Regions from separate parts of the Lactobacillus sp. PSON genome, predicted to be linked through region 3. Evidence: predicted binding sites of a transcription regulator. Region 3 holds the regulator's gene; each other region holds the start of a gene.
The links. Region 3 encodes Rex, which represses fermentation and respiration genes when NADH is low (regulators of the CRP and FNR family bind a similar motif). Its sites were predicted from a motif close to TTGTGAANTANTTCACAA; they were not measured.
Positions count from the first base shown of each region.

Region 1: ACTHPI_RS02375 (FAD-binding protein) is a predicted target of Rex. The motif match lies at 6,300-6,317, and genes of this name have one in related genera.
Region 2: adhE (bifunctional acetaldehyde-CoA/alcohol dehydrogenase) is a predicted target of Rex. The motif match lies at 6,208-6,225, and genes of this name have one in related genera.

Region 1 is NZ_JBQXFW010000003.1:104,873-115,803, forward strand. Features, by position in the region: gene ACTHPI_RS02355 (LacI family DNA-binding transcriptional regulator) at 1-198, shown strand, start outside; gene ACTHPI_RS02360 (PTS transporter subunit EIIC) at 249-1,628, opposite strand; gene ACTHPI_RS02365 (FAD-dependent oxidoreductase) at 1,742-3,337, opposite strand; gene ACTHPI_RS02370 (LysR family transcriptional regulator) at 3,470-4,369, shown strand; gene ACTHPI_RS02375 (FAD-binding protein) at 4,468-6,249, opposite strand; gene ACTHPI_RS02380 (LysR substrate-binding domain-containing protein) at 6,370-7,290, shown strand; gene ACTHPI_RS02385 (L-rhamnose mutarotase) at 7,418-7,717, opposite strand; gene ACTHPI_RS02390 (MFS transporter) at 7,683-9,005, opposite strand; gene ACTHPI_RS02395 (sulfite exporter TauE/SafE family protein) at 9,151-9,924, opposite strand; gene rhaD (rhamnulose-1-phosphate aldolase) at 10,079-10,900, opposite strand; gene ACTHPI_RS02405 (L-rhamnose isomerase) at 10,923-10,931, opposite strand, start outside.
Region 2 is NZ_JBQXFW010000014.1:1,826-12,756, reverse strand. Features, by position in the region: gene ACTHPI_RS09310 (PTS sugar transporter subunit IIB) at 1-881, shown strand, start outside; gene ACTHPI_RS09305 (PTS mannose/fructose/sorbose transporter subunit IIC) at 905-1,711, shown strand; gene ACTHPI_RS09300 (PTS system mannose/fructose/sorbose family transporter subunit IID) at 1,739-2,659, shown strand; gene ACTHPI_RS09295 (DUF956 family protein) at 2,666-3,034, shown strand; gene ACTHPI_RS09290 (LysR family transcriptional regulator) at 3,069-3,950, opposite strand; gene ACTHPI_RS09285 (DapH/DapD/GlmU-related protein) at 4,061-4,510, shown strand; gene ACTHPI_RS09280 (amino acid permease) at 4,546-5,919, opposite strand; gene adhE (bifunctional acetaldehyde-CoA/alcohol dehydrogenase) at 6,255-8,867, shown strand; gene ACTHPI_RS09270 (Cof-type HAD-IIB family hydrolase) at 8,982-9,776, shown strand; gene ACTHPI_RS09265 (phosphoenolpyruvate carboxykinase (ATP)) at 9,847-10,931, opposite strand, start outside.
Region 3 is NZ_JBQXFW010000008.1:183,782-194,712, reverse strand. Features, by position in the region: gene ACTHPI_RS08575 (sucrose-specific PTS transporter subunit IIBC) at 31-1,980, opposite strand; gene ACTHPI_RS08570 (sucrose-6-phosphate hydrolase) at 2,229-3,683, shown strand; gene ACTHPI_RS08565 (LacI family DNA-binding transcriptional regulator) at 3,699-4,685, shown strand; gene ACTHPI_RS08560 (class III bacteriocin) at 4,717-5,700, opposite strand; gene ACTHPI_RS08555 (redox-sensing transcriptional repressor Rex) at 5,797-6,447, opposite strand; gene ACTHPI_RS08550 (ABC-F family ATP-binding cassette domain-containing protein) at 6,642-8,570, shown strand; gene ACTHPI_RS08545 (energy-coupling factor ABC transporter ATP-binding protein) at 8,618-9,343, opposite strand; gene ACTHPI_RS08540 (energy-coupling factor transporter transmembrane component T family protein) at 9,356-10,183, opposite strand; gene cbiM (cobalt transporter CbiM) at 10,134-10,931, opposite strand, start outside.

The DNA.
Region 1 (10,931 bases), on a different contig from region 3:
ATAGGTTACGATGGTGCGCCAACTACCAAAATAATGCGTCCAGAGCTTGCTACTATTGTTCAGCCAATTCAGTTAATTGCTAAAACTTCAATTAGTGTTTTAAAGCATTTAATCAATAATAAACATGTAGAAAACAAATATGTATTACCTATTCTATTAAGAGAAGGTTCAACTTTAAAAAAATTAACAACAAACTAATTACAAAAATACCCCTCAAAAGAAAATTATTTCTTATGAAGGGTATTTATTTAATATTGTTGATTTTCATCAAAACCTAAAACATATGTAACCGCTGCTGAAACCACAATAGTAACTATAATTCCAATAATAATTGCTAGTGCGGTTTTTTCGAATAAAGCAATTGCAAAAATAGTTGAAAAACCTACCAAATATGCTTTAGCTCCAAGCAAACCTGCAGTTAAGCCTCCAACAAATCCTCCTGCCATTACACCATACATAGGACGCTTATATTTTAAGTTTATCCCATAAAGAGAAGGTTCTGTAACTCCAGCAAAAATCGCATCAACAGCAAGTGAAAATGCTTCACTACGTAATTTTTTATTTTTAGTACGTAAGCCAACTCCAATGTTAGCTCCACCTTCAGCCATATTATGAAGTAAAAACGCAGGTCGAATTAATGGATCATAACCAGGATTATTAATTAATTGCGGCATAAACGGCGCAATAGCGGCATGCATCCCAGTCATTACCAGCCATGGTAAAGCTGCTGCTAAAAGACCTGTTGCAAGCGGACCGACTGTTTTTCCAAGAAAAATTATAACCTGTGCAATTATTTCCCCTAAATAGTTTCCAACTGGACCTAAAATTAAAAATCCTAATGATCCAGCAATAAATATAGTTCCCACACCTACAAACACTGTTTTTAAGATACCGGGAATAAGTTTATTTAACAGTTTTTCAGCATAATATGCAGCAAGCGATATTAATAAAGCTGGCAACAAAGACGTTCCATAGTTGACGACTTTAACTGGTAAGTTAAATAAAGTAGGACTTGCCAAATGAGGATTGGTCATTAGTTTATTTAATAATTCATGAAAGCTTGGATATAGCAATGATGCAGTTGCCATCATTGCATAAGTAGGCGTAGCTTTTAATTTTAATGCGGCACCATAGGCAACCATAATCGGCATAAAGTAAAATGGTGCATCTGCAATCGCACTTAGTAACATATAACTACTAGTCTTCGCAAAAGAAGGGGCAATCCAAGCGGTTATTATTAGTAAAAACACCTTAAACATACCGCCTGCAATTAATGCTGGAATCATCGGAGTTACTGAGGCTTGAATATAGTCTAACGTAACTCTACCTGCTTTTTTCAAAGTGAATTTTTTACTGTTGCTTGATTGCTGAACTTTATCACTTAAATGATATTCTTCCATAATGGCTTCATAAGTAGGAGCTACATTCTTACCTAGTACAACCATATATTGGCCATTAGCAGAAGTTACTCCTAAGACTAATGGTAATTTTTTAATCGCTGCTGTATTAGCCTTACTCTCATCTTTTAACTCAAAACGTAAGCGAGTTGTACAGTGATAAAGAGAATTTATATTTTCTACTCCACCAACATTTTTTATTATTTCTTTTCCTAAATTAGAAAAATTCACTTTTTTACTCCTTAACAAGTATTCAATTATTATTTTGCTATAATATTCTACCACTATAGAACAATTGAATACATAGATAAGAAGAGAGAAATAATGTATTATGATTACATTAATTAGTGCATAGAAGCTCCGGTTGAAGCTTCTATATTATCCGATACTTTAACAGTATGAATTTCTGAATCAACATTATTCTCTAGTTCATTAGGAAGCTTACCATCATTAGCTGCAACTCTACCAGCTAATCGACCAAATGTTTGTGCATGGCTAGATGCTAACCCGGGAACACGATCTGGATATGATCCCCAAAAGAATCCACCACTATCATTACCTGCAGCATAAAGTTTATTAATTGGATTATACTCTTTATCCAAAACTTGCATATTTTCGTTAACTCTTAATCCATCAAATGTACCTAAAATACGTCCACCTAAAATACAACCATAATATGGTTTCTTTTTTATAGGACTCATTCTAAAGTATTCTTTACCAAAGTCATAATCAACGTGATCAATATAATTTTGATTTTGGCGTTCAACTGTCTTTTTTAAGTTTTCTACTGGCAAATTAAGCTTTTCAGCTAGTTCTTCAATTGTGTCAGCTTTAATAATCAACCCCTTTTTTATATATTGTTCAACGTCATCAATAAAGGCTTGCTTATTAGTCATGTATCCCGGAAAACCAAACTTAGCACAACCAAGCATATGGAATTGTTTTAACTCATCCGCATAATTATCATCCCAAATCATAGCATATAAGTAACCCGGTTCTTTAGCTGCAGCATTAGAAATAAATTGATATGGTATGGATTCATTTGCAAATCTTTTACCACGAAGATTAACTTTTAAAAATGGATATGAGCCAATCCAAAGCCAATTTTTTGTATTAGCGGTTTGAACATACATATCCTCAGTTTTTGTTCCTACAGGGACGAGTCCCCTATCAAAAATACATTCTGCAGGTTCTTGATCACGTAAAGCTCCAACTTCAAGAGCTGCGGTAATGCCTGTACCATCATTTCTCGGACTATCATTATAAACATTTTTCTTTAATGCTTCTGGATTCCATTTTTTAAGCAATTCTTTATTAGCAGAATATCCACCGGTACACAGAATTACACCCTTAGAAGCCTTAATTTGATATTCCTTGTCATCCTTTGTATCTTTTACAATTGCACCAGTAACAGTATCTCCTTCTTTAATTAATTTAACTAAAGAAGTGCTATAACGAATATCAATATCATTATCTTCCAACCATTTTTTAAACCAATGGGCATATGATACATATGATTTTCCATCTATAGTTGGATCGTTTTCTGTTGGAAATCCTTTATAAATATCCCCCGCTACCATTGCATCAGGTTCTGATCGTATATATGCACCATTAGGCTTTAAAATATTATCTTCTAACCAGTTAACAGTTTCTGAACTATGGTCGGCCCAAATATTTAATAATTTTTGATCTACATTATGTTGAGCAAATGAGGCTAAGTATTCAACTATATCATGTTTATTGATTGAAATACCTGCTCTCTTTTGAGCATTTGAATTAATTGCAGCATTGGATAATCTTAAAGGACCAAGAGTTTCGCCTTTTTCAAGCAAAATCACTTTGGCACCTACTTCACGTGCCGCAGCTGCAGCCATCATGCCAGAATCACCTGCACCTACTACCAAAACTTCTGTATTACATGTTTCGAGGTCATTCCCCATAATTTTACCTCCATTTATTAGTCATTGATGTTATCGCTTACAAGTTATATAGTAACATATAGTAAAAAGTCTCACTTATTGTTTTTGTTATTATTAATAAGATTTTGTTATCAAATAAAAAGAAGGTTATTTATGAACTTAGACCATTTAGAAATTTTTGTAGATACTGTTGAAACACATAATTTTAGAAAAACTGCAGAACGAAAACATATTTCACAGCCTGCTGTTTCTCAAGCTATTAATTCACTTGAACATGAAATCGGAGTTAAATTACTTTCTCGCTCTCGTAGTGGTGTAAAACCAACTCAAGACGGATTAGTATTTTATCAAGATGCTAAGTCATTAATAAATAACTATTATAAAGCCTTACAAAATGTTCAAAGTAATAATGAAGAAAAAGCCAAAGTAACTATAGGTATAACTTCTTCTCCCAATGAAAATCAATTCTTACCACAAATTTTACAACACTATAGTTTTAAACATCCTCATCAAAAAATATATCTTCAAACTTCTAATCATGAAACCTTAAAAAAGCAACTGTTCAATGAAAACTCCGATATTATTCTAACAACAAAAGATGATTTTAAAGATTTAAAACAAGTTAAGTATATTGAACTTACTATAGGCTATTTCTGTGCAGTCGTTCCTAAAACTTATTCTTTGGCCAATAAAACTCAATTAGAACCAGAAAATTTAAATAATACCAATATAATTATGTTAGACAGTAGCTGGTGTCCACCTAAACAGTTTGAACTTCAACAATTAATTACAAAAAACAACTCTAACTTAAATATTAGTTATGTAACCGATGTTTCTACTGCATATTTAATGTGTAAATCTAGTTTAGGCATTAGTATTATGCCCAACTTTATTGCTGGTAAAAGCACGAATCTTGTAACTATAATTCCAATTAAATACAATATCAATCTTAGCTATGGAATTGTTAAACTAAAACCTAATCATGCAAATTGTCTAGATAGATTCATTACATACCTTAAAGAAGGTTTCTTAACTTATCAAAATAAACATTAAAATTAACATCTAATTGAATATGCCTTATAATTTCTAGACTTGCATCTAATAATTATAAGGCACTTCAATATATTACATCTTGTTTCGTTTTTTATTAGTTATTTTAAAGCATCCCTTACAGCCTCTTTAATTGCACGACTAGTTGCTGAAGCGCCTGAAACTACGTCTACATCAATTGAATTAGCTTCTACAATTCTTTTAGGAACTTCTACTAAAGCTTTTTTACCTATATCTTCACTTTCATGATCTTGGATAACTTCCACATTAGTAATTTTATTATCATCTTGAGTTACACGAACAACTAACTTGCCACCAATACCTGCGTCAGATGAACCCAAAGATTGATTATTAGTAAGTTTAATATCTTCAACTTTATTTCCATCTACTAATTCATTTATACCATTATATTGATTTGATGCCTCTTCGTTAACTTCATCAATAGTTGTAGCAGCTTGTTCACCAGCAATCTTGCCCCAAATCAAGCATTCTGCCAAATTACCCCCTCCTTGATATTGATTAGCACAAATACCGCCTAATTCACCAGCACCATATAAGTGAGGAATAGGATTTTGATTAGTATCAAGTATCTCTGCCTTAGTGTTTCTTTCAGGACCACCTTGTGTATTTAATACATTGTAAGTCATCTTAATTGCATAAAATGGACCATTATTAAATTTACGCATTGTAATAATTGGGCGGTTAAATTGAAGATCTTCCCCATTATCAATTGCTTGATTAAAAATATGAACTTGTTTCTCTAATCCATTCACACTTAAACCTGTAATTTTAGCTAATCTTCCAATTGAATCAGCTTTGATAAGTCTATTTTTAATATTTAAAAAAAGCTCCTTATTTTTCTGCATATCTTCAAATTGTGCTTGATCAAAAATAAGATATGGTTTTTCTTGTGTTTTAGGTACTCTCCATTGACTATGATCAAATATATGCCCATGACGATTATTTTCAGTTTCATTAAAGTATCTCATACCATCATCTGCTACCATAAAAATACTTCCATTATTAAGTTCGGACCAACCTAAAAATAATTGTGAACGTTCTCCTTCAGGCGTATCAAATGAAAGTCCATGTAATAATCCTAAAGATTCATAGTTCCACATATGCCATAACTTCGCACCAACTTCTTCCGCCATTCTTATACCATCACCTTTATTGTAAATAGTTCCAAGCGGTGAAAGTTTTGGTACACCTAAATAATTTTGAATCATTTCCTTATTGTTTTCAAAACCACCAGTAGTTAAAATTACACCTTTTTTGGCTAAAACATTAATTATCTGACCATCTTTAATAATTTCAACACCTTTAATCACTTTATTATTAGAATCTTGGATTAAATGCATAGCTCTAGCTTCATACCACACATCAATTTTGTCATTTCGATTTAAAACTTTTTGACGCAAGATTTTCCAAAGTGCTGCATCAAACCAACCATTGTGAACCATTGTATAATCATAAGTTTTATGCCCTTCTAAATTTGGATATTCCTGACAAGCAGAAGCTTTTTTAGCATATGGCATATTAAAATCTTTCATAAAACTAACTGGATCTACATCTAAATATGTCTTAACATATTTAGGAATTTTTACCATGCCTTCTACATAAAGATCTACCATATCTTCAGGTAAACTCATTGGATGAGTTAAACCTTTATAGTATTTTTTAAGCTCATCACGATTATATCCTGTACCAATTAATTGAGCTGAATAACGTGTATTGCCGCCTTCATGACCATATGGAGCAATATCAATAATCAAAACTTTGGCATCATTATCTGCAGCAAATCTTGCGGCAGTTGCGCCTGCTCCACCAAAACCTAAAACAACAACATCATAAACTGCCTTCCAATTATTTTGTCTTAGCATAAATAACTACCTTTCATAATTTAATATTTGTTATCGCTTACAAACTAATTATGTGTTAAAATTCACATTAAGTACAATACTTTTTAATATTAAAAAATATAACTAAACAGTAATAAAATTATGAATAAAGAAGAAAATTTATATGATATTCTAAATTCAATCCAAACCTGTAATACAATTAGTGAGCTTGCAAATAAACTATTTCTTAGTCAGCCATATATAAGTAGAATCATTAAAGATGCTGAAAAGAAATATGATGTAATACTTATATATAGAAAAGAAAGACCTATCAAATTAACACAAGCCGGTGAATTAGTTCTCAATAATTTAAGAAAAATTATTGAAACACGAAATGAATTAAAATATAATCTTTTACCCTATAAGAAAACAGTCGAACACCAAGTGAAGATTGCTTTAAATCAGCCATGGCTAGAAATTAATGCGGATAAATTACTAGAATATCTATTAAAAGAGTTTCCAAATATTACCTTTTCCTTTTATGAAAGAACAACTAATTTAGCCCAAAAAGATTTACTTGATCATAATATTGATATATTTATTGGCAAATTTTTGACTAATAAAGATATTTCATCAATTTATGTAACTCAATCTCAACTTTATATAGTTGCTTCAGAAAGTTCTTCGATTTATAATTTACAATCTGCAGAGCTTAAACGAGAACACTTAAAAGAATTGGATAGTTTACCATATATTAGTCTTACAGATGATTCTTTCTTTCAAGCCATAATTGATAATTTGTTTTTAGAACATGAAGTAAATCTTAACAAGAAAATTAAAGTTCAAAATTCTATTGCAGCTGTAAAGCTAGCAGTAAAAGGATATGGTTTTGCTATTTCATTAAAAGATACTGCTTTAGAAATTGCAGCTAAAGAGAATAAACTAATCAAGCTTATTCATATTCCAGATAATTTATTACAACTTAGTATTGGAATTTCTTATTTAAATAATTCTCATAAATTAATTAAAAATATTACTCAAAGCATTACTAACTACTTTAAGGAGAATTCATTTTTCAATTAAAAGTATAAAAATAGTCCTATTAGATTAATGAAAATCTTGTAGGACTACTTTAGCTTATTTTATACATCATTTAAAAATAAAATTTTATATTTACTATTATAGTTAAATCTTAATGTAATACTCTAACTTAATCTTTAATTTTGAATATATGTTTCCACGCATAGTCCAAAGAATTTTCATTAGAACTAATATCATTTATCAAATTTAAATTAGACCACCATTTGCTAGAATATTTTTTGGAAATCAAAGTATACTTTTTATAGTTATTAATTTCTAAATAAACAAACAACTTATTTTCTTTTTCATCAAAATATATTGCAGAATCAACTATTCCTACATCTACTAAAATATTTTTCATCTTAATAAAATCAAAACTCATATCGTTAAAATTATTAATATGCGTGATTCTTCCCAGTTTGGTTGACATACTTCTTCACTCTTTCTTTTTTGGTATTAGTTTCTATATCTTTGCCATAGCGTTCACGTGTAATTTCATCCAATGATTTGCCGCGAGTATGTGGAGTCCAAATAGTACCAATTACTAATGAAACTAGTAAAAAGATAATCATTAATGTTCCAGCTGCCTTGAATCCCATTCCTGTTAAAATTGATGGGAAAATAATTGACCAAATACCAGCACTACCACGAACTGCAAAGAACATAAATCCTTGTGCACCAGCACGATACTTAGTTGGAAATAGTTCAGTTGACCATAATGAATACCAAGCTTGAGCACCAATACCTGCAGAAATTCCCCACAAAGTAACAAAAGTGATAAGAGCTGGCCAGCCCATTCCAATATAAGCAAGAACTACCCAAGAAATTAAGGCCATAGCTGCCCCAACAAAGAAGAATATTCTATGGTTCCACTTGTCACCAAATTTTGCAAATCCAAAATAACCAGATAACGCTGTAAAGCCCCAAAGTACAGCTTGAAGTAAGTTAGCTTGCATATTTGATAAACCACCTGCTGTTTCATATACATATGGCATAAAGAATCCCATCGCACCTGCAACTAGATTCCAGAACATGTAAACACCAACTAAGAATAGTACTGATTTTACACTTACCATGTTCGAGAAGAGATCCTTATAAGGATGAGTTTTTTCACCGGTTTCTTTTTCAATTTTCTTTTGTTCAACCCATTCTTTTGATTCAGGTAATTTTCTTTGAAGATTCCAAGCAACAAATGCAATAAACGTTAAAATTCCAAATAAAATTCTATTGCCCATTACACCCAATGGCGAGATCAAAGTACCAGCGATAAAAATAACAACGGGTCCTAATGACCAGACAAATTGAGAAATTCCCATATTTTTAGCTCGATTATTACCGCCAGAGCTTTCAGAAATATAAGTCCATGAGGCTGGAACTCCAGCACCTACAGCAATACCATTAATGAGAAATCCTAATAATAGCATTGGAAAATTTACAGAAAATGCAATTAGTAATGTTCCTAACATATAAACAAGCATGTCATAAGTATAGATGATTTTTCTCCCATATTTATCGGATAGATGACCACCAATCAAAGCACCTATAGCTGCACCGAATGCATTTGCACTTAAAGCACCTAACCAGCCAACTTGTACACTATTTAATTTTAAATAAGATGTCCAGAGTGTTAATCCGCTAGCGCCTGCTACAATACTTCCTGAATCTAAAAAGTTAGTGAGAGAAACAGCCCAAGTAGAAAAATTTTTTGTCTTAGCCATATAACTTACTTCCTTACTATAAAATAATCAACTAATATCTTAACAAACCTTACATATTTATTTATACCGTATAATGTAATCGCTTACAATGACACTAAAGCTAGAAAATAGTAACATATTAATCGATTTTTTTAGACAATATTTCTCATGCAATCCACCCCGAATAAAATAACCAGCCAGCAAGTAAAATTGAAAATCCCATTGTAATCCAAGCAACAAGTTTGAATGATAGAAATCTAATACTATATTGTCCTAAATACCCTCCTATAAATAGACCTATTGCCATGGGAAAAGCTTTCATCCAATCTACAGATGCACCAAATATAAAAACCATAAGAGCTACTAAATTTCCTATGGCTCCAACAATATCTTTCATTGCATTGATTGTATAAAATTCATCATCTGACAAATAATTAATAAAAATTAAGTGAATAACTCCTGCCGCAGCACCAAAATAACCTGTATACATTCCACCTATTATCAAACCAATATATGATCCAATAATTCCTAATTTTGACCGTTTCTTTTTCTTTAATCCTTCTTCATTCTTTTTACCTTTATTACTTATAATCAATGCAACACCAGACAACAAAATAAAGAATGGTACAATTCTTTCAAAAACTTTTCCAGGAAATTTAATTAACAATAAACTTCCTAGTACTACACCAAACAACAAAAATATGCAGTATTTTCCAAACTCAAACCAATGGCCCAGCATTTTTTTATAAGATGCTAATAATACACCAGGTCCTGTAAAAATTAGCGCTGCAGTACTTGTAATATTCGCTATAATCGGCGAGCAACCCGCCATTAAAAGTGCAGGATACGATACAAGTGATGCCATACTAGCAACTGCCGATACTACTCCAGAAACAATTCCAGCAAATACTAAAAATATAACTATTTCAACTCCCGACATTTCATTTCACTCTTTCTAAATTAAAAAGAAGACCGAATTTTTCATTCGATCTTCTTTATCTGTTATTTCACCTTAAAGGGTAGTTATTAAAGTTTTCATTTTTGTGTGAGATGATAAACGAAAAACTTTTTCTACTTAATTCTATATTTAATTTTTAATTCAAAAAACCTTCTCTTGGGGTAACATTAAAGTACTTAGCAATTTCTATTAATTGCTTATCAGTAATTTCATTGATACGATTTCCTCCTTGTGCTTGAATCGCAGTAAAAATAGTTGCAGCTTTTTCTACTGTTTCAATTAAACCAAAACATTCATCAGGTGTATCACCTACTGCAAAGATACCATGATGTGGCCACATAACTACTCTAAACTTATTTGCAATCTTTTCAGCAGTATGTTCACCAATAATTGTCGTACCAGGAGTTTCATAAGGAATAATACCTAACCCTTCTGGCAAGACTGGCATACTTTCAGCTTGCATCTTCCAAATAGTCTTTGAGAAGTACTTTTCATCAAGTGGTTGTGTAAATGACATCGCAATTAAATTAGTCAAGTGACAATGCATAACAACTCTTTGCTTTGAATCTAATTTAAGTCTTGCAATATGCGCCATTAAATGAGTTGGAAACTCACTGGTAGGCTTTGCACCATCAATATAGCCCCAAACAATTTCACCTTTTTGACCATCATCACTTATACGAACTAACCCCAGATCTTCTTCAGTATTTTGAAATACATTCCTAAAGTAGCGTCCCGTTCCCGTGACCAAAAAGTATTGCCCTGCCACGGCACTAGCATCAAAACCGAGGTTAAACGTTTTTTTAACTTCCTGAACATCATCATATTCCTTCAATTCTTTTGGAGTAATACGAATACTCATATTACCTCCATTTCGCTCATCCCAGCCATTATCATAACTTTGATGGGTGATATTTTTCATATCTCTAACAAAAATTGAATCGATAAACTTCGCCATTTTTCTTCATTGTCTCCTAAAGTTAATTTCT
Region 2 (10,931 bases), on a different contig from region 3:
TTCGTGGCAAAATGGAAAAAGCAATTGCTTCATTTGATAGCCAAGATGAAGTGTTGTTTTTGGTAGACTTATGGGGAGGCACACCTTTCAATCAAGCTAATGGACTTCTTGAAAAACATGCAGATAAATGGGCAATTGTAAGTGGATTAAACTTACCTATGGTAGTTCAAGCATTGACTGAAAGAATGATGAATGCTAATGCAACTGCTCGTGATATAGCTACTGCTGTAATTGAACCTGCAAAAGATGGAATTAAAACAAAACCATCTGAGTTAATGCCTCAAACAGAAGCTGCACCAGCAGCTACTGCAGGTGATTCTTCAGCATCTAAGAAATCTATTCCAGAAGGTACTGTTATCGGTGACGGTCACATTAAGTATGTTTTGGCTAGAATTGATTCACGTTTACTTCATGGTCAAGTTGCTACTGGTTGGATTCCAGCAATGAAGCCAGATCGTGTAATTGTAGTTTCAGATAGTGTAGCAAAAGACGACTTGCGTAAGAGTATGATTCGTGAGGCAGCTCCAGCAGGTGTTAAAGCTCACACGGTTCCACTTAAGAAGATGGAAGAAATTGCTAAAGATCCACGTTTTGGTAATACTCACGCACTTCTTTTATTTGAAAATCCTGAAGATGTGCTTCGTGCTATCAAGGCCGGCGTTGATATTAAGGAAATCAATGTAGGATCAATGTCATATTCTGAAGGTGATGTTAACGCTAATAATGTATTATCAATGAATCAAAAAGATGTTGATACATTCCGTGAACTCGAAAAGATGGGCGTTAAGTTTGATGTAAGAAAAGTTCCTTCAGATAATCCTGGTAACATGGATGCTATTTTGAATAAAGCACAAACTTTACTTAATGAACAAAAGAAATAATAAAATTAATTAGGAGTAATTAAATGAACGCTATACAAATGATTTTGGTAGTGGGTGTTGCATTTCTTGCTGGTACTGAAGGTATCTTGGATGAATGGCAATTCCACCAACCATTAGTTGCATGTACATTGATTGGTTTAGTAACAGGACACTTGGACTTAGGAGTAATGCTTGGCGGTTCTCTTCAAATGATTGCCATGGGTTGGGCAAACATTGGAGCTGCCGTAGCACCTGATGCAGCCTTAGCATCTGTTGCTTCAGCTATTATTTTAATTGAAGGTGGTCAAGGAACAAAGGGTATCGGTACTGCTACTGGTATTGCAATTCCACTTGCTGTTGCTGGTTTGTTCTTGACTATGATTGTACGTACTATTTCTACTGCTATTGTTCACATTATGGACGCAGAAGCTAAGAAGGGTAATTGGCGTATGATTAACTTGTGGCAATGGATTGCAGTTTGTCTTCAAGGTTTAAGAATTGCTATTCCAGCTGCATTGTTATTAGCTATTCCTTCAAGTGTTGTTAAAGGCTGGCTTGCAATGATGCCACAATGGTTAAACGAAGGTATGACTATTGGTGGTGCCATGGTTGTAGCCGTAGGTTATGCAATGGTTATTAACATGATGGCCTCAAAAGAAGTATGGCCATTCTTCGCTATTGGTTTTGCTTTAGCTGCAGTTAAGGACTTAACTTTAATTGCTCTTGGTGCTATCGGTCTTTCAATGGCTTTGATGTACTTAGCACTTGAAGCCAAAGGTGGTAAAGGCGGTTCAAACTCAGGTGATGCTGGAACTGGTGATCCACTTGGCGATATTATTGACGACTATTAAAAAGACCAATAGAGGAGGATTTTTATAATGGCTGATAAAAAATTAAAATTAACAAAAGCCGACCGCTTCAATGTTATGTGGCACTCACAATTCCTTCAAGGTTCTTGGAACTATGAAAGAATGCAGAACGGTGGGTTTGCTTATTCATTAATCCCTGCATTGAGAAAGCTTTATCCAAATAAAGACGATATGTCTAAAGCTTTACAAAGACAATTAGTATTCTTTAACACTCACCCATACTTAGCTTCACCTGTTCTTGGTGTTACTTTAGCCTTAGAAGAAGATAAAGCTAATGGAGCAGATGTTGAAGATGAAGCAATTCAAGGTGTTAAAGTTGGTATGATGGGACCTTTAGCTGGTGTTGGTGACCCAGTCTTCTGGTACACTGTACGTCCAATTTTGGGTGCTTTAGGTGCTTCAATGGCCTTAACAGGTAATGTACTTGGCCCAATCTTGTTCTTTGTATTATGGAACATTATTAGACTTGCATTCTTATGGTATACTCAAGAATTTGGCTATAAAGCAGGTTCTGCTATTACTAGCGATATGTCAGGTGGTCTTCTCCAAAAAGTAACCCGTGGTGCTTCAATGATGGGTATGTTCGTTTTAGGTGCCTTAATTGAACGTTGGGTAAACATCAAGTTCACACCTATTGTTTCTCAAACTCCTATTCAAAAGGGTGGTTACATTGAATGGGATAAATTGCCAAAGGGTGCTGAAGGTATTCAACAAGCCCTTCTTCAATGGAACAAAGGAGACGGTATGTCTTTAACTAAGACTAAGACTACTACTTTGCAAGATAACTTGAATCAATTAATTCCAGGTTTAGCAGGTCTTCTTCTTACCTTCCTATGTATGTGGTTATTAAAGAAGAAAGTTTCACCAATTTGGATTATTATTGGTATTTTCGTAGTTGGTGTTCTCTTCCACGTATGGCACATTCTTTAATCAAAAATGGTTAAGTCAATTAATACAAAAGTCGATCTAACTAAAAATGGAACTTGGTTTAGAGGAGTTCCATCTTATGGAAAAATTATGATTGGCGATAAAGCATTTGAATTTTATAATGAGAAAAACATTGGTGATTTTGTTCAAATTCCATGGGATGAGGTCACATATGTGGTAGCGGATGTTAAATTTGGTGGAAAATATATTCCTCGATTTGAGATTCGAACTAAGAAAAACGGAAACTTTATATTTGCAGCAAGAGATCCTAAACAGACTCTTCATGCAATTAATAAATATATTCCATCTGATCATATGAGACGCTCACTTAGTCTTTGGCAAGGATTAAAACAACGTTTTACTCATCATAAAAAATAAAATAAAAACCTTCCTGAATTTTCAGGAAGGTTTTTTAATCTTCAGATATAGATGCGCGAATCCTATCAATAAAAAGTTGAGCTACTGGTGAAAGTGGAGTTTCGTGTTTCCAAATTATAGTAATTGGTGATGTCATTGCAGGTTTTAGTGGCTTAAAAAGGAGTCCAGAGTTTTTAGAAACATCTACTAACTTGTCGAAAGTTATAACTGTTGCGGCATGATTCTTTACCATTAGTGAAGCATTATAAATTAAGTTATAGTCACCAATAATATTAATATCCTTGTAATAGTTACCAAACCAATTTTGAAATAAATTTCTATCTTTGGCTTGAGCAGAAGTTAATATTGGTCGATTAATTAAATCCTTAGCTGTAACAAAGTCTTTGTCTTTTAAAGGATCATCATTAGCTATTAAAGCTCCCCAGACGTCTTTTTCAGGGAGTTTTAAAGATTCATAATTAGTTACCGGCAAGTCACCCATTATTACAGCAAAATCCAATGTGCCATGATTTAAACGCTTTTCAGTAATAGTATAATCTCCACTAAAGAGATGAAGTTTGACTGTAGGGTAATCTTTAATGATATTGCTGACAATATTCATAATTCTTTGCATACCAGCACTTTCACCAGCTCCAATTGTTAAATCGCCACTGATAACTGCTGAAGAACGTAAATTTTCTTTAGTTTTATTAGATAAGTTAATAATTTCACGAGCTTGCTCTTGTAGATATTGACCAGCTGGAGTAAGCGTTAATTGGCGAGGATGCCTTTCAAAAAGTTTAACCCCAAGCTCATCTTCTAAATCTGCAATTTGTCTTGAAAGTGCTGGTTGAGAAACAAGCAACTTTTCCGCAGCTCTCGTCATATTCAATTCTTGGGCAGTTGCTAAAAAATAATTTAATACTCTAATTTCCATGATTGCTATAAATTTTAGTTATCCTTTAACATAATTAATAAGTTTTTTACATTGTATGTTTTACATTTTAAACTTAATTCTAGAAATAATAAAGAAGAGAGAATAATAAAATGAAAGACATACATCAGCAATTAATTGCCCAAAATCAGCGCTTACTACAAAATTTAAATACAGAGCGTCATTGCAAATGTGAGATTAATCAATTAGTTGGAGAAATCATTGGTAAAAAAGTACCATCTTCAACTGAAATTCGTCTGCCTTTTTATACTGATTTTGGCAGAAATATTAAGATTGGTAAGAATGTTTTTATAAATTCAAATGTTATGTTAGTCGATGAAGGTGAAATTGAAATAGATGATAATGTTCAGATTGGAAGTGGAGTGCAAATCTTAAGTGCAGATCCTACATTGTATACTGAAAAAATTATAATTAAAAAAGGTGCCAAAATTGGTTCTGGCAGTATCATTTATCCAGGAGTAGTAATTGGGAGGGATGCAAAAATTGCCCCAGGAAGTGTAGTAAAACAATCTGTAAAGGATAATGTGTTTTTTAACAAATAAAAATAAAGCTTGTGTGAACTACAAGCTTTATTTTTTTACATATTTTTTTCTTTATCCCAAATTTTACTAATTGTATAAAGCACAATAAAGATAATCATTGCGGCAATCATCGGAATTCGGTGACTTGGCAATACTAAAAGTAAGATTATCATTAAAATAAAGAATGCTAAAATTAAATAATCTAGATATGGAAATCCTGGCATTTTATAATCGCTCAATTGATCTTCTGGAGTTTTTCGGCGATAGGCCATATGAGTTAAAGTCATCAAGCACCAAATAATAAGAAACATACTAGTTGAAGTTGATGAAATAAAGTTAAATGCTTGATCTCCAATAATTAAAGTGATTAACGGTGCAAGTCCCATTAAAATTGCAGATAAAATCAAACCATTTTGTGGCAATTGTCTATGTGATAAGTGACCAAAGGTTTGGTTCCATGTTCCTTTTCCATCATAAGTAACGGAAAATAGCAATCTACCTGCACTATATAAAAAACTATTTGTAGAAGAAACAGCTGCAGAAATAACTACAAAATTAATAATAGAACTAGCATTGCGAATTCCAGTTGCACCTAATGCTTGCACAAATGGACTTGAATTTGTAGAAATTTTAGACCAAGGAATAACAAGCAAAATTGCTAAAATTGCTAAAACATAAAATAAAATGATTCTAACCGGCAATTCATTGATAGCATTTTTTAAAGTAACTTTTGGATTTTTTGCTTCAGCTGCTGTTAACCCTACTAATTCAACACCAATAAAACTAAAGATAACCATTTGGAATCCTTGGAAAAATCCCTTGCTACCACGGGCAAAGAAGCCACCATTATCAGAAAGATTTTCAAAAGTGATTGGACCAAATGTAGTTTTACCACCAGTTATCAATAAATAGCCAATTAAAAGAACAAAAGCTACAATTGTTACGATTTTAATAATTGCAAAACTAAATTCTAAGTTTCCAAAAACTTTTGCGGAAATAAGATTAATAATCAATAAAACAATAATTGTAATCAGTCCTGGGATCCACGGCTTTAGGTTAGGAAACCAATATTGAAAATAAATTCCTAATGCTGTAGTTTCAGCCATACCTAAAGTAATCCAACTTAACCAATATAAGTAACCAGTAATAAAACCGATATTTTTTCCTAAATATTTTTCAATAAAATCAATATATGTGTGCTTGTTTAAATCAGACATAATAAGTTCGCCTAATGCACGCATCAATAGGAATAGGAAAAGACCTACAATGATATAAATTAGAATAACGCTAGGACCTGCCTGGTGGATACTGTCACCTACACCAAGAAATAATCCTGTACCGATTGTTCCGCCCAAGGCGATTAGCTGAATATGAGCATTACTTAAAGTACGCTTATATCCAGTATTATTCTGTGAATCCTTTTTTGTCATTCAATCGCTCCCATAAAATTATGTTTAATAGTATTTTACCATTACTTAAAAAAGCTGCTATATTTAGATTGATTTTTTAAGAAATTCTAAAAATCTTAATAATTCCTAAGTATTCTGAAATATGAAATAACTTTACTTACGAAAAGTTTGTTAATTCACAAACAAATATAAATAATAGCGCTTACAATATTGGAATGATAAACATTAGCTCCTAGTAGTTGTGCTTGTGCAGTTGCTTTTTAAAGGATTTAAGCATTTACATTTTTTTATTAAGTGCTATAGTAAAGATTGTAAAGAAGTTCACAATAACTAGTTAGTCTTAGAGGTAATAGAGAATGGCTAAAAAAGAACAAAAGCAAACTTTAACAGAAGAACAGAAAAATCAACAAATTTATGATATGGTTGACAACTTGGTGAAAAAATCACATGTTGCTTTAGATAAAATGGCAAACTTTACTCAAGAACAAGTTGATAAGATTTGTGAAGCAATTGCGACTGCAGGTGAACAAAATGCATATCCTTTAGCAAAGATGGCAGTAGAAGAAACTGGTCGTGGCGTTTTAGAGGATAAAACTACTAAGAACATGTATGCTAGTGAAAATATTTGGAACTCACTTCGTCATGAAAAAACAGTAGGTATTATTGAAGAAGATAAAGAACAAGGTTTAGTAAAAATTGCTGAACCCAAAGGTGTTATCGCTGGTGTTACTCCTGTAACGAATCCAACCTCTACAGTCATTTTTAAAACAATGCTAGCTCTTAAGACAAGAAATACAATTATTTTTGGCTTTCACCCTCAAGCTCAAAAGTGTTGTGTTGAAACGGGGAAAATTTTACAAAAAGCAGCTGTTGCTGCAGGTGCACCAAAGGATGCAATTCAATGGATTGAAGAACCAAGTTTAACTGCAACTAATGACTTGATGACTAATCCTGGAGTTCAAACAATTTTAGCAACTGGTGGTCCAGGAATGGTAAAAGCAGCTTATTCATCTGGTAAACCTGCAATTGGTGTCGGTCCTGGTAATGGTCCTTCTTACATTGAAAAAAGTGCCAATATCGACCGTGCTGTTTATGATATTGTATTATCTAAGACTTTTGATAATGGAATGGTTTGTGCTTCAGAAAACTCTGTTGTAGTTGATGATTCAATTTATGACAAAGTAAAGGAAGAGTTTAAAAAGTGGAACTGCTATTTCTTGAATAAAGATGAAATTAAGAAATTTGAAGAGCATTTTATTGATCCTCGTCGCGGTACTGTGGCAGGACCAGTAGCAGGTAAAAGTGCATATGATATTGCAAAGCTTTGCGGAGTTGATGTTCCACGAGATACTAAAGTGATTGTGGCAGAATATAAGGGTGTTGGGCGTGATTTTCCATTATCAGCTGAAAAATTGTCACCAGTCTTTACTCTTTATCGTGCTAAAAATCATGATGATGCGTTTAAGATTTGTACTGACCTTCTTAATTACGGCGGTCGTGGTCACACTGCAGGTATTCATTCAAGTGATAATGAAATTATTAAAAAATTTGCAATGAAAATGGATGCCTGCCGCATTTTGGTAAATTCTCCTGCTGCACTTGGTGGTATTGGTGACCTTTATAACAATATGCTTCCATCATTAACTTTGGGAACTGGTTCTTATGGAGCAAATACATTCTCACATAATATTGGAGCTATGGATTTGCTTAATATTAAGACTGTAGCAATGCGCCGTGATAATATGCAATGGGTAAAGGTGCCGGCTAAGACTTATTTTGAACATAATGCAGCTAACTATTTACGTCATATGCCAGATGCACACCGTTTCTTCATCGTTACTGATGAAGGTGTAGCAGATCAAGGATTTGCTGACGAAATTACTGATATAATTTCTAAGCGTCGTGGTACAAAAGAATACGAAGTGTTTAAAGCTGTTACACTTGATCCATCAACTGATGTTATTAAAGATGGTGTTCATAGAATGGAGATCTTTAAACCAGATGTTATCGTAGCAATTGGCGGTGGTTCTGTAATGGATGCAGCCAAAGCAATGCGTTTATTCTATGAAAATCCTGAGATGAGTTTTGAAGAAGCTTATCAAAAGTTCTTAGATATTAGAAAACGTGTGGTTCGCTTCCCAAAGACTAATGATGTAAAGTTGGTATGTATTCCAACTACTTCTGGAACTGGTTCTGAAGTTTCTCCGATTGCTATTATTAAAGATGCTAAAACTGGAATTAAACACACTTTATGTGATTATGCATTAAATCCAGATGTTTCCATAGTTGATGATCAATTCGTTGAAAATTTGCCTAAGCGTTTGATTGCTTGGTCTGGCTTTGAAGCACTAGGACATGCAATTGAGAGTTATGTTTCAACAATGGCAACAGACTTTACTCGTGGCTGGTCACTTGAAGCTATTAAAACAATTTTTGAAAACTTGAAACCTTCTTATGACGGTGATATGGAAGCTAGAAAACGAATGCATGATGCAGCTACTATTGCTGGAATGGCTTATTCAAATGCCTTTCTTGGTTTAGGCCACTCAATTGCCCACACTGTAGGTTCAACTTTTGATATTCCAAGTGGTGTTAGTGATGCAATTGCTCTTCCTCAAGTTATCCGCTTTAACTCAAAACGTCCTGAAAAGCTTGCTATGTGGCCTCATTATTCTGTTTATCGTGCAGAAAGTGACTATGCTAATATTGCTCGTGCGCTTGGTTTAACTGGTAAAAATGATCATGAGTTAGTTGAAAAATTAGTACAAAAGATTATTGATTTAGCTCATTCGGTTGATATTAAACTTGCATTTAAAGAGTATGGTGTTGATAAGAGCGAGTTTGATAAGAAAGTTAATGACCTTGCTGTTGAAGCTTACGGTGATCAAAACACAGTGACCAACCCGGTTGCACCGCTTATTAGTCAGATTGAAAGCTTAATGAATGATTGCTACGAGGGAAAAATATAAAATAATTTCCCAGGAAATAAATCGCAAATTTTGAATATATCTTATGAAAATAGCCGTATCTCTATGGGGATGCGGCTATTTTTTAGGTTTGTTACAATAAAGGTGGTGATAATTATGACAAGACGATTGATTTTTTCAGATATTGATGGGACTTTGCTTAATTCAAATTTGATTGTTTCAAAAGAGACTAGAGATGCAATTCGTAGACAAATTATTAAGGGAAATCCATTTATACCAGTTTCAGCAAGAAATATTAAAGCAATAAAAACAGCAACAGATTCTGTTGCAACAATATTGCCAATGGTTAGTTTAGGCGGAGCACTTGTAGTTGATGAAGTAGGGCAAGTCTTGATTTCTAAATTTATGAAAACTGCTATTGCAGTTGAAATTTGCAATTATATTGATCAAAAACAAAGTAATTGTGTTTGGAATGTTTATTCAGGATATGATTGGTTTGTTAATGATAAGAATAATCCTTTAGTTAAAGCTGAATCTGAAACTGTACAAGTTCAGCCGCTTGAAAGCAATCTAAGTGAGTTGAAAAATTTAAAAGGCGTGCATAAGATTCTAGTAATGGGAAAAGCTGAAGAGTTAGCAGTTATTCAAGATGAATTAATACAAAAGTATCCTAAGCTTTATTTTGTAAAGTCAGCTCCACATTTATTGGAAATAATGCTCAAGGGCGTCAATAAAGGTGAGGGAGTTAAGGCAATTTGTCAAGAATTTGATATTTCTCTTAGAGATGCTTGGGCATTCGGAGATAACTTTAATGATGAAGATATGCTTAATGTAGTAGGACATCCAGTGTTAATGGGGAATGCACCTAAAGATTTAAAGAGAAAGTTTTCTACTGTAACTTTAGATAATGACCATGATGGAATTGCAAAAATTTTAAATGAATTAAATTAGTAAACAAAAAATCATCAGATTGAAAAAATAGTCTGATGATTTTTATTATGGATCTTACTAATTTTAAATATTAACTTAATTCCTTGATAATGTCTTCCAAGGTCTTTTTAGCTTCTTCTTGGATTGGAGTTTCTGGATGTTCTTCATCATACTTATTGAGCCAGTCCAAACGATCTTGCATTCTTCTTGCTAAGGTCTTTTGGTATTCTGGGTCTTCAAGGTGTACTTCATAACCATCAATTGGTAAGTATTGAACACCCTTGAAATTGCCAAATTGTTTCCAGTCGCTATCTTTGATGGTGCCATTAGCTAAGTCTTCAACAATCTTCTTAGTAACTTCCTTAGGAATATCTTTGTCCATGAATGCATCAGTGTTTAAGATGTAACATTGAGCACCACGCTTTGTAAATAATTCTTTGAAGTCGCGGTAATCACCACTTACAGGATAGGCACGGAATGGGTCTGCAAATGGTTCAATTACCAAAGTATTCATGTCAAAGCCTTTTGGTAAGTTTTCAGCACTAGTACGCTTAGTTGCAAGAGTACAACCCATAGTAGTTGCTAAAACTGGGTCATCAATTCTAAGAAGTGGTGGAAGTGAACCATCTTTCATAATCCAGAATAAAGCTGTAATTGGAGACTTTTCAAAGTCTACTCGGTGAGGACTGGTGTAACGAGTCTTAATAACACGACCGTTGTTGTTTCTGAGGTCTTCAGTAACGATTACCTTCTTACCATCTTCATCTTGAGTAACATCACAGTTCATAATTGTAGTGTAGTACTTAGTTTCATGGTGACCTGCTGGATAGTCGTGGGTCTTGTCAAAATATGAAGGCTCAAGTGCTACAGAAGAACCATCTTCACGTGAAATAATAAATGCGTCATCGTGTAAAACAGTAATGTCATATTTACCATCGTACATTTCATGGGTTAAGGTTGATTTACCAGAACCAGATAATCCGTAAAAGGCAAATACTTTATCATCTTTATCATCAAAGTGGAATGATTTTTCACCACCGTGACAAGCAGTATAACCATGACGGTGAGCAATTGCCCAAGCCAAAGTTAAAGTACCTTTCTTGAGTTCACCAAAATAACGAAGGTTAAAGACAGCAGCACAGTTATGTGGTGCATCAAAGACACCTAAGCCCTTTG
Region 3 (10,931 bases):
TTGAGAGAGGAAAGTAAGTCTTAATTAATTTTATTTTTCATGTGCAGTTACAGCAATTAAGTCATCGCCGTGCTTATCGCCTGCATCAGTAATACGTGATACGCTTGCATAATCAGCTGTATTAGTAATTACGACCATCACAGTAGTATCATAACCAGCCTTCTTTAAAGCTTCAATATCAGCAGTTCCAAGCTTATCACCCTTTTCAACACGTTGACCTTGTTTTACAAAGCTTTCAAAGTGTTCACCCTTAAGGTTAACAGTATCAAGACCAATGTGAATCAAAACTTCAGCACCGTCATCAGACTTAATACCATAAGCATGCTTAGTTTCATAAGCAATAGTAATTGTTCCTGAAACTGGTGAGTAAATTGTATTATCAGTTGGAACTACAGCAGCTCCGTCACCCATAAGTTTTGCAGAAAATACTTGATCATTAACTTTGGTTAAACTTTCAGGCTTACCATCTACTGGTGAATAGATTACTTCATCCTTTAAGCTCAATTCTTCTTTTCCAAGTTTTTCGTCTTCTTGAGTTTCTTCTGCATAATCAGTTGCATCTTGAACTGGGACATCTTGTTCAGCAACTTCTTCTTTTAAGTGACCCTTACCATAAATATAAGTAATAGCAAATGAAGCTACAAAACTAATAGCAACTGATACCACCCACATAGGAATAGTCTTTGGATAAATTGAAAGGAATCCTAACAATCCAGCTGAACCAAGGGCTGCAGCAGTTACATGCATAAAACCAGCAAAAGCAGCAGCAATACCTGATCCAATAAGAGCACTAAAGAATGGGAATTTGTATTTTAAGTTAACACCGAAAAGTGCTGGTTCAGTAATACCTAAGAGTGCTGATACACCAGATGATGAAGCTAAGCCCTTCATCTTTTCATTCTTAGTTAAGAAGTAAACTGCGAATGTTGCAGCACCTTGGGCAACGTTTGCCATACATGCAGTAACAAAGATAAAGTCACCAGCTCCACGACCTTGAGCAAATTGTGCAAGAAGCTGGGTTTCAACAGCTGGGAAACTTTGGTGAAGACCAGTAGTAACAATGGCTGAATATGATAAACCAAAGACACCCATACCAAATGCACCAGTTGTATTGTAAAGCCATACAATTGCATCAGTAATTGCATCTGACACACCTTTGAATACTGGACCAATAATAGTAAAAGTGAGGAATCCAGTAATCATAATTGCTAAAAGTGGTGTAAAAGTAAAGTCAACTGCAGATGGAAGCCACTTGTGGAACTTCTTTTCTAAAATAGAAAGTATCCATACTGCAACTAAAACCGGAATTACTTGATATTGATAATTAGTTTGAGCAACATGTAATCCAAAAATATCCCAGAACTTAGCAGCTCCTCCTAAGTTTGGCGTGGTCATAATCATACCAATTGTTGCACCTAAGAACTGGTTCGCTCCAAATCGCTTAGCCGCCGACATACCTACAAGAATCGGCATAAAGATAAATGGTGCAGCTGACATGATTTGAATCATGCTGGAAAGACCAGCAATACTTGGCACCATCTGAACGATTGCTTTTGGTCCAAATAGTCCAGGTGATGTCAAGAAATTATTCAATGCCATCAATAAACCACCAGCAACTAAAGCTGGAATAATTGGTACAAAGATGTCTGATAAGAGCTTAATGAAATCCATAACTGGATTTTTCTTTTTGCCGTTTTCAGCTACCTTCTTCAAATCTTCAGTTGATAATTCCTTTAAACCAGTAATCTTAATGAATTCATCATAAACATCATTAACATCCCCTGGTCCAATAATTACTTGATATTGACCATTAGTCTTAAAAGTCCCCTTAACATCTGGATCATTGTCCAATGCCTTTTGGTCAACTTTTGAATCATCCTTAAGCACAAGACGCAAACGAGTAGCACAGTGAGCACCTGCGATAATATTATCGCGGCCAACATCTTTAATTACCCGCTCGGCCACCTTTTTATGGTCCATATTATAAGTCCCCCTTCGAAATTATGTAAACGCTTTATTAAACATGTTCAATAACTATGATAGCGTATTCTAAAAATATGTCAATCGTTTATCACAAATTTTCTTTATTTTTTTGTTTTTTGTATCGTTTTGCTTAAAATTAAGCTAATATATTCAATGATTTTTATGTTAAACGATTGACATATTTTTCATATCTATTTACAATATTTATTAAAAGATACCGCTTACAGATTAATGGAGGATTTTTTATGGAATGGACAAGAGAAAAACGTTACTTACCTTATAATGAATGGGATGCAGACACACTTATGCACTTGCAAAGTCAAGCATCAAGATCTAACTATCAAATGCGCTATCACTTACGCCCTATTTCTGGATTAGTAAATGATCCTAATGGTTTTTCTTATTATAACAGTGAATACCATGTCTTTTATCAGTCTTATCCATTTGGAGCAGTTCATGGATTAAAGTCTTGGGTACACTTTAAATCACAAGATTTAGTTCATTGGGAAAGACAAGGCTTAGCAATTGAGCCTAGCTTCAAGGGTGACTCACATGGAGCTTATTCTGGATCTGCAAAACAAATCGGTGATAAATTATTCATTATGTATACTGGTAACCACAGAAGTGAAGACTGGATTCGTACTCCTTATCAAATCAGTGCTTGGATGAATAAAGATGGTGTAGTTAGTGATAAAGAAATTTTATTTAAAAATCCATCTCATATTACTGAACACTTCCGAGACCCACAAATAATCGAAAAAGATGGAACCTACTATGCCATTTTAGGGGCTCAAGATGAACAAAATAAAAAAGGTCATGTTGATATTTGGAAGTCTCAAAACCTTAAAGACTGGGAAGAAATCGGCTTTTTAAACTTTACTGACGAAGATATGGGTTACATGATTGAGTGTCCTAATTTAGTTCAAGTAGATGACAAATGGGTATTAATTTTCTGTCCCCAAGGATTAAATAAATCTGTTGCAAATTACCAAAACATTTACCCAAATATGTATGTAATTGCAGATGACATTGACTTTGAAAATGCTAAAATGATTAACCCTTCAAAACTTAAAAACTTAGATGAAGGTTTTGACGTCTATGCAACCCAAGCATTCAATGCTCCAGATGGTAAAGCTTATGAAATCAGTTGGGTAGGACTACCTGATATAACTTATCCAACAGATGATGAAAATTGGGCTAACTGTTTAAGTCAAGTTAAAGAACTATCTATTAAAGATGGCAAACTAATCCAAAAACCAGTTAAATCAATTGAATCTATTCGTAAAACTGAAAGCAAATTAACAGATAAGTTAATTAAGAATACTACTAGTGGCCAATATGAGTTAAAATTAACTATCGCTAAAAATCAATCTACTACCCTTCATTTAGCAGCAAACAAAGACTTGAGCGACAGTTTAATTCTTAATATTGATACAAATGACGGTAAGTTAGTTTTAGACCGCTCCAAAGGTAAAAAAGTAGCTGTTGACTATGGCGAAACTAGATCCTGTGAAATTGATTCTAATGAAAGTGTAGATTTAGATATTTTCGTTGACCATTCATTAATTGAAATTTTTGTTAATGATGGAGAACATGTTTTAACTGGACGATTTTTCACTAATCCAGAAAATCAAAAGATCAGTTTTGATAAAGATACCGATTTTACTGGGAAGTTCTGGGAAATGGAAACTATTTTTTAAAGTAAGGTGAAACCTATGGCAGTAAAATTGACTGATGTTGCTAAAAAGGCAGGAGTTTCAGCTACAACAGTCTCACGTGTAATCAACAACCATGGCTATCTTAGTGATAACACTAAGCAAAAAGTTTTTGCGGCAATGGAAGAATTAAACTATCAACCAAATTCACTAGCAAGATCATTGCATGGCAAAAAAATGAAATTGATAGGAGTAATTTTCCCAAGTATTACTAATCCTTTTTTTGCAGAACTTATTCAAAATATTGAAGAACAGCTTTTTGACCAGGGTTATAAAATAATTCTCTGCAACGCTGGCAAAAATAAGCAAAAAGAGCGCGAATATATTAAAATGCTAATGGCAAATCAAGTTGATGGGATTATTGCTGGTGCACATAATTTAGGAATTGAGGAGTATCAACGCCTTAATCTTCCAATTGTCTCTTTTGATAGAAAATTATCAGATAACATTCCAATTGTTTCTTGTGATAATTATCAAGGTATTCAACTAGCGGTTCATGATTTATTGCAAGCTAATTGTAAACACATTTACTTCTTAGGTAACAAAGCTCAAAAAGGAAATCCAACCGATGAACGTCTTGAAGCTTACTGCGATACAATCAAATCTTTAAATCTTGAAGAACATATTTGCTCAACTTCTTTTTCTGATTCACCATTACTTAAAAATATGACAATCCATAAAATGCTTGAAGAAGAGCATCCCGATGGAGTTGTGGCAACTGATGACTTATCAGCAATTTTAGTTTTACAAGAGGCAAAAAAACTTGGAATCAATATTCCAAAAGATTTAAAAGTCATTGGATTTGATGGAACACAAGAAATTCAAACCTACCATTCTGAGCTTTCAACCATTGAACAACCAATTTCAGATATGGCAATTTTGCTTGTAAAATTATTACTTCAAAGAATTGAAAATCCTGAAAAGAAATTTGAGCAAAAGCATTATAAATTGCCAGTTAAACTAATCAAAAGTCAAACAACAGCATAAAAAAAGAAAGCTGATTTTTCAGCTTTCTTTTTTAATCACCAAATCCTTCAACTTTATAAATTCGATTTTTAAGAGTTGTTAAGTCACTTCTTCTGTGATAAGCCACAGTCAAATAGATATTATTAGCATCAAGTACTTGTACACTTTCAAATTCAGTGACATAACCAAGTGAATCAACCGTTTTATCATGGGTTAAATCTGCAACTTCCCAATTATCTGGATTAGTTTCACCCCATGGAATTTTAACAATTTCTCTAGGTTTACCCTCTTTAGCAAGACCCAAAAAATCAGTAGTTGGTCCTAATTGACTAGAGACATAAATATTATTATTTTCATCAATATCATAACCTTGAACTGATTGAATAAGTTCAGAATTAAAATTAGGAACTGCAAATGCACCTAAACAATGCATATTTTGAATATTTACATCATAATTATCTGCTTCTGCTTCATCAAGTGCTTGATTGATTTCATCTAAATCATAAAGAGCGAACCTACCAACATGGTTAACATCAATACTTGCTACTAAAAACTTTTTATAATCTGGTGAAACCGCAGCTTCAAGACGTTCAAATTGAGTTCCCGGAATAGGTACACTATTATCACCATAACCATACCCTGCTCGATTCATATAAGAAAGTCGAGGCAAAGCAGTATTGCTATCAACTTGAAGAGGAGCATTTTCTAAATTTACTCGTGCAATTTGAGTATCCCAAAGAATACTGCCATGTTTTTTAGGTTTAGTTCCAATAAACCAGCGATCTTTTTCTCCAGCATAAGTCCAAGTCTGAGTGTGACCACCTCCCATCCCAGTTAAGTAGACAATAGGATTATCCTCATCAAATACAACATGACTACCATTTGGCTCTGCTCGGTAAACAATAATATCTGTTTGTTTATGAAGCAGCTGCAATGCATAAACATACTTACTGCCAACATCACTTGCTTGAACCACTACATGGTGCAAATTATCAAGTTCATACATTAAACTAAGTTCAACATTTTTATTAATCATAAAATTACGCTTTCTAAAATACCTTTACCTTTATTTTATTAAAATTCTTTACAAAAACAATAAAAAAAGACTGCTTTTATAAAAGCAGCTCTATAATTAATTTTCTTCTTTATCTGAATCCAAAAAGTAAATCAAAGTCTGTAATTCAGTTGCTAAATCAACATTTTGAACTCGTACATCAGCTGGTGCTGAAAGTCTAATTGGTGTAAAATTCATAATGCCTTTTACACCTGCTTCTACCATCTCGTCAGTAGTTTTTTGCGCTTCAGTTGATGGAACTGTTAAAATAGCAATGGAAATTTGCTGATCAGTTAATTGCTTTTTTAAATCATCCATATGATATACTGGCACTCCACTCAAAATTCGACCAGTAATTTCCTCATTTATATCAAAAGCACAAGAAATACGAATATTATTACTACGCTTAAAGTTATAATTAAGTAGGGCTCTTCCTAAATTACCTACTCCAACCAATGCTACATTAGTAAGAGTATCTTGATTCAAAATCTTTTTAAAAAAATTAAGCAATGCTTCAACATCATATCCATATCCACGCTTTCCAAGAGCGCCAAAATATGAAAAGTCACGTCGAATTGATGCACTATCAACTTGAACTGCTTCAGATAATTCTGTTGAAGAGACCTTGTCCTTTCCTTCTTCATTTAAGATAATAAGGTAACGGTAATAAAGTGGAAGTCGCTTAGCAGTTGCTTTGGGGATTTTTATTTTCTTATCAATATTATTCATTTGTGAAGCCTCCATGTATCTCATCTTTGTGAATATTAATCAAGCTTTTATATATTACCTATAATCACACTATATTTGCAAGTATATTTTTCACAATGTTAAGATTCTTACTTAAATTGTACCATTACTTCACAAACAATTACTAGACAAAACAATTATTAGATTATGATAGAATATTTTTAGGTGAAAAAATTATGATTATTGCTCAGGGGCACGATTTGCAGCAACAATTCGGTGCCAATATTTTATTTGATAATGTCAATTTTTCAATAGATTCTAATGCCAGAATCGGTCTTGTAGGTCCAAATGGTGCAGGAAAAACTACCCTGCTTAAAATTATGACCGGTCAACAAGAACCAACTCATGGTGAATTTACTGTTAATAAAAATATTGATGTTGGTTATATTGCTCAGGAAAATGACCTTGATGAAAGTAAAACCATCTGGGATGGTATGGAAGAAGTATTTTCTAGTCTTATTGCTCAAAGTAAAAAATTAGAAAATATGCAAATGCAAATTGCAGAACATCCTGAAGACCAAGAACTTCTCAAGCGTTATGATCAACTACAATTTGATTTTGAACAAAGAGGCGGCTATACTTATCAATCTGATATTAAGAGTATCCTTAACGGTTTTAAATTTCCGGAAAATACTTGGAACAAAAAAATCGGAAGTTTATCTGGTGGTGAAAAAACCCGCTTAGCTTTTGTTAAGCTTCTTTTAAAAAAGCCACCTCTACTTTTACTTGATGAACCGACTAACTATCTTGATATGGACACTTTAGATTGGTTAGAAAGCTTCTTAAGAAACTATTCTGGAGCTATTTTAGTTGTATCTCACGATCAATATTTCTTAGATAATTTAGCTAACCAAATTTTTGAATTAGAATTCGGAAAACTTACTGCTTTTAAGGGTAACTATTCTCAATATAAGGCTGAGCGCGAATTACGTAACAAGCAACAACAAGCAGCTTATGAAAAACAACAAGAAGAAATTAAGCGTGATGAAGAATTCGTTCAAAAGAATATGGTTCGTGCTTCAACAACCAAACGAGCTCAAAGTCGTCAAAAGAAACTTGAAAAAATAGAACGTATTAAACCACCAAAGCATAAAAATAAAGTTCGTATCCATTTTAATAGTGAACGTCCTTCTGGAAAAGAAGTCTTAATTTTAAATGATTTATCTATTGGCTATCCTGATAAAACAATGGTTGAAGATATTTCTTTTCAAATTAATAAAGGCGACAGAGTTGCTATTATTGGACCTAATGGAATTGGTAAATCTACCCTTCTAAAAACTGTAATGAAGCAGCTTACTCCTAAAGCTGGCTCAATTAAATATGGTGCCAGTCTTGATATTGGCTACTACGATCAAGAGTTACAAAGACTTGATCCTTCAAAAACTGTCTTAGATACTATTTGGGATAGACATAAGACAATGCCTGAAAAAGATGTACGCTCAATTCTTGCAAGTTTTTTGTTTACTGCTAAAGATATTGATAAGACTGTAGGACAATTGTCTGGTGGTCAAAAGGCTCGTTTAACTTTAACTGTTTTATCCCTTGAACATGATAATTTCTTATTAATGGATGAACCTACTAACCACTTGGACATTGAAGCAAAAGAAGTCCTTGAAGAAGCCTTAAATGAATACGATGGCACTTTACTATTCGTATCTCATGACCGTTACTTTATTAATCAACTTGCTAATAAAATCGTATCTGTTAGAAATGGTCATGCCAAAATATACGAAGGTAATTATTCATATTATCTTGATGAAAAAGCAAAACAAGCTGCTGGAACAACTCCAAGTGAAGTTAATGAAGAGGCTCCACAAACTTCAACTAAAAGAGTAAGTGAGCAAAAGTTATCTTACCAAGAACAAAAACAGCGCGATTCACAAAAGCGAAAACTAGAACGTGCTGTAGAAAATGCAGAAAAAGAAATTGAAACTTTAGAAAAACAAGAAACTGAAATTCAAAATAAAATGGCTGATCCAGCAATTGCTTCAAACTTTGATAAGTTAGGGCCTCTGCAAGAAGAGCTTTCCAAAGTACAAGAAAAAATCGCTCAAATAAGTGATGAATGGGAAAAAGCTATGGAGGACTTAGAAAATTTTGAATAATAAAAAAGGCAATCAAATGATTGCCTTTTTTATTATTCAACTTATTTTTATAGATTATCCAAATAATCAATAAACTGAGGCATATCTGTAAGTTGTTCAGAACTTAACTCTCGGCAAATCGTATGATCTTCCGAAAAAACATATACCCGATCAACAATAGAGCGAATCTGATTAAAGTGGTGACTCGAAATAATCAATGTTTTACCTGATTGATGCAATTGATGAATAATTTGATTAATCAATGTTCTATATTTAGGTGACAACCCATTAAACGGCTCATCTAAGATAATAATATCTGGATTCATTGATAATACACTGGCAATAGCAACAAGTTTTTGTTCACCACCAGATAAATGATAAGGAACACGATCTTTAAGACGCTCAATTTTTAAAAGCTTTAAACAGTCATTAACTCGTTTATCTACTTCTTCTTGAGTAAGTCCTAAATGCAATGGACCAAATGCTATTTCTTCAGCTACACTTGTATTAAATAATTGAACTTCACTATTTTGAAAAACAAATCCAAATTTTTGATAAAATGGACCAGTTTTAGTTGAATCTTTCAAAAATTTTTTATCAATTACTTGTCCATTAAAAGTATAACTTCCATCTTCAAGAGCATATAAACCAACAATAGTCTTTAATAATGTTGATTTTCCTGATCCATTTGGTCCCATTATACATACAGCATCCCCCTTACCGATTTTCAAATTTACATCATGAAAACCAGTATGAACACCATATGTATAAGTTCCGCCATCTATTTTAATCATCAATTACGCTCCTTAAATTACGAAATATACAATAACCGCAGCCAATATTTCTATTAAGCTCAAATTATCATATTTATTCCAGCTCAATTTCCAGTTTACTACATTTTTATTATTATATCCTCTTAAAGTCATTGCCTGATATAAATCTACAGTTCTTTTTTTAGCAGATAAATAAACTTGTCCCACAATAACACCTAAGACTTTACGATTTACATGCTGTCCAAAAGTGCGTAATTTAATACTGTTTAAAACTTCTTGAATATATATTCCTAATGTGTATACATATTTCATTGTAATATCTAAAGTCAAAATCATTACACTGGGAAAATGAATCTGCTCAAGTCCCTGAATAAATTGAGGCCAAGAAGTAACACTCAAAAATATTGAAATATTAAGCATTATTAAGACGGTACGTGATATAAACAAGCCAATATTATTATCTCTCAATAGCAAGCTAGGTAATAGTACTATTAAAGAAATTAGAACTAATTTTGTTAATTTTTTCCCTATTCTGACAATTACTTTTCCTGGTAAAAATACTAAATGCAATAAAATTAATATAAAAACCATCCATAAAAATACAACTTGAGATGATAATAATATCAAAGTAGTTAAAACTATTAATTCAGCTATTCTCATCCAAGGAGAGTTTTTAGCAGCATAAGCTGGAGATATTTTAGTTAGAGCTTTAATTAAATTAGTAAAAATATTTAAATTATTTTGAATTAATTTACCTTTTGAAAGTTGAACCTTATTTTCTTCCCCAGTATTAAGCCAGGCAGGTAATTCCTTATAATTGTTGACCTGACTGTTTTGGTTTGGATTTATTTGATGAATCATAAATTGACATCAGCACCTTACTAATAAGAAAGAAAATTAATATTGCGGTAACCGCACTTAAAATATACCCAATAGGTAAACTAGTTCCTGGAATCGTATAATCACCAAATAAAGCTGTATACTTTATTCCATGACTCATTCCAGTTGGAATTGTATTTGAAATATGCTCTAATTTTAATCGTTCCAACAATTCTGCATTATCCCATTCACCAAATGCTGTACCTGTTGCAAGTAAACCAATTGGAGATAGAGCAACTAAAGCAATAATAAAGTAAATGAAGTATTTGAGCGAACCTTTTTTAGCAGCAGTTTTTGGTAAATTGTTTTGATAGAGTTCATTAGGAGCAGCCTTTTTAACAAATGCATATACAACATAAGTAAAGAATGCTTCAACCACTCCGCCAACAGCTAAGTGAGCAACACAAAGTGCTGGAATAGTAACTGCTAATGGATATGGATTATATAATGGAGTTCCATTAGACGTATGTGCAATTAACGGCTGAATTCCAAGTTCAAATCCTGCCATTAAAGCTGCTAAATTGATACCACAATACGAGCCTACTATTGCACCTAAGCTTGGATGATTGTGCTTGCGTAAAAAGTTATAAATCCAATATCCCGTAAATGGCATTACAATCGCCATATTAAAGATATTTGCACCAAGCGCTAAAATTCCACCATCTCCAAATAAAAATGCTTGTAAAATCAACGCGACACTTACCGCAATCGACGCGGCATACGGTCCTAT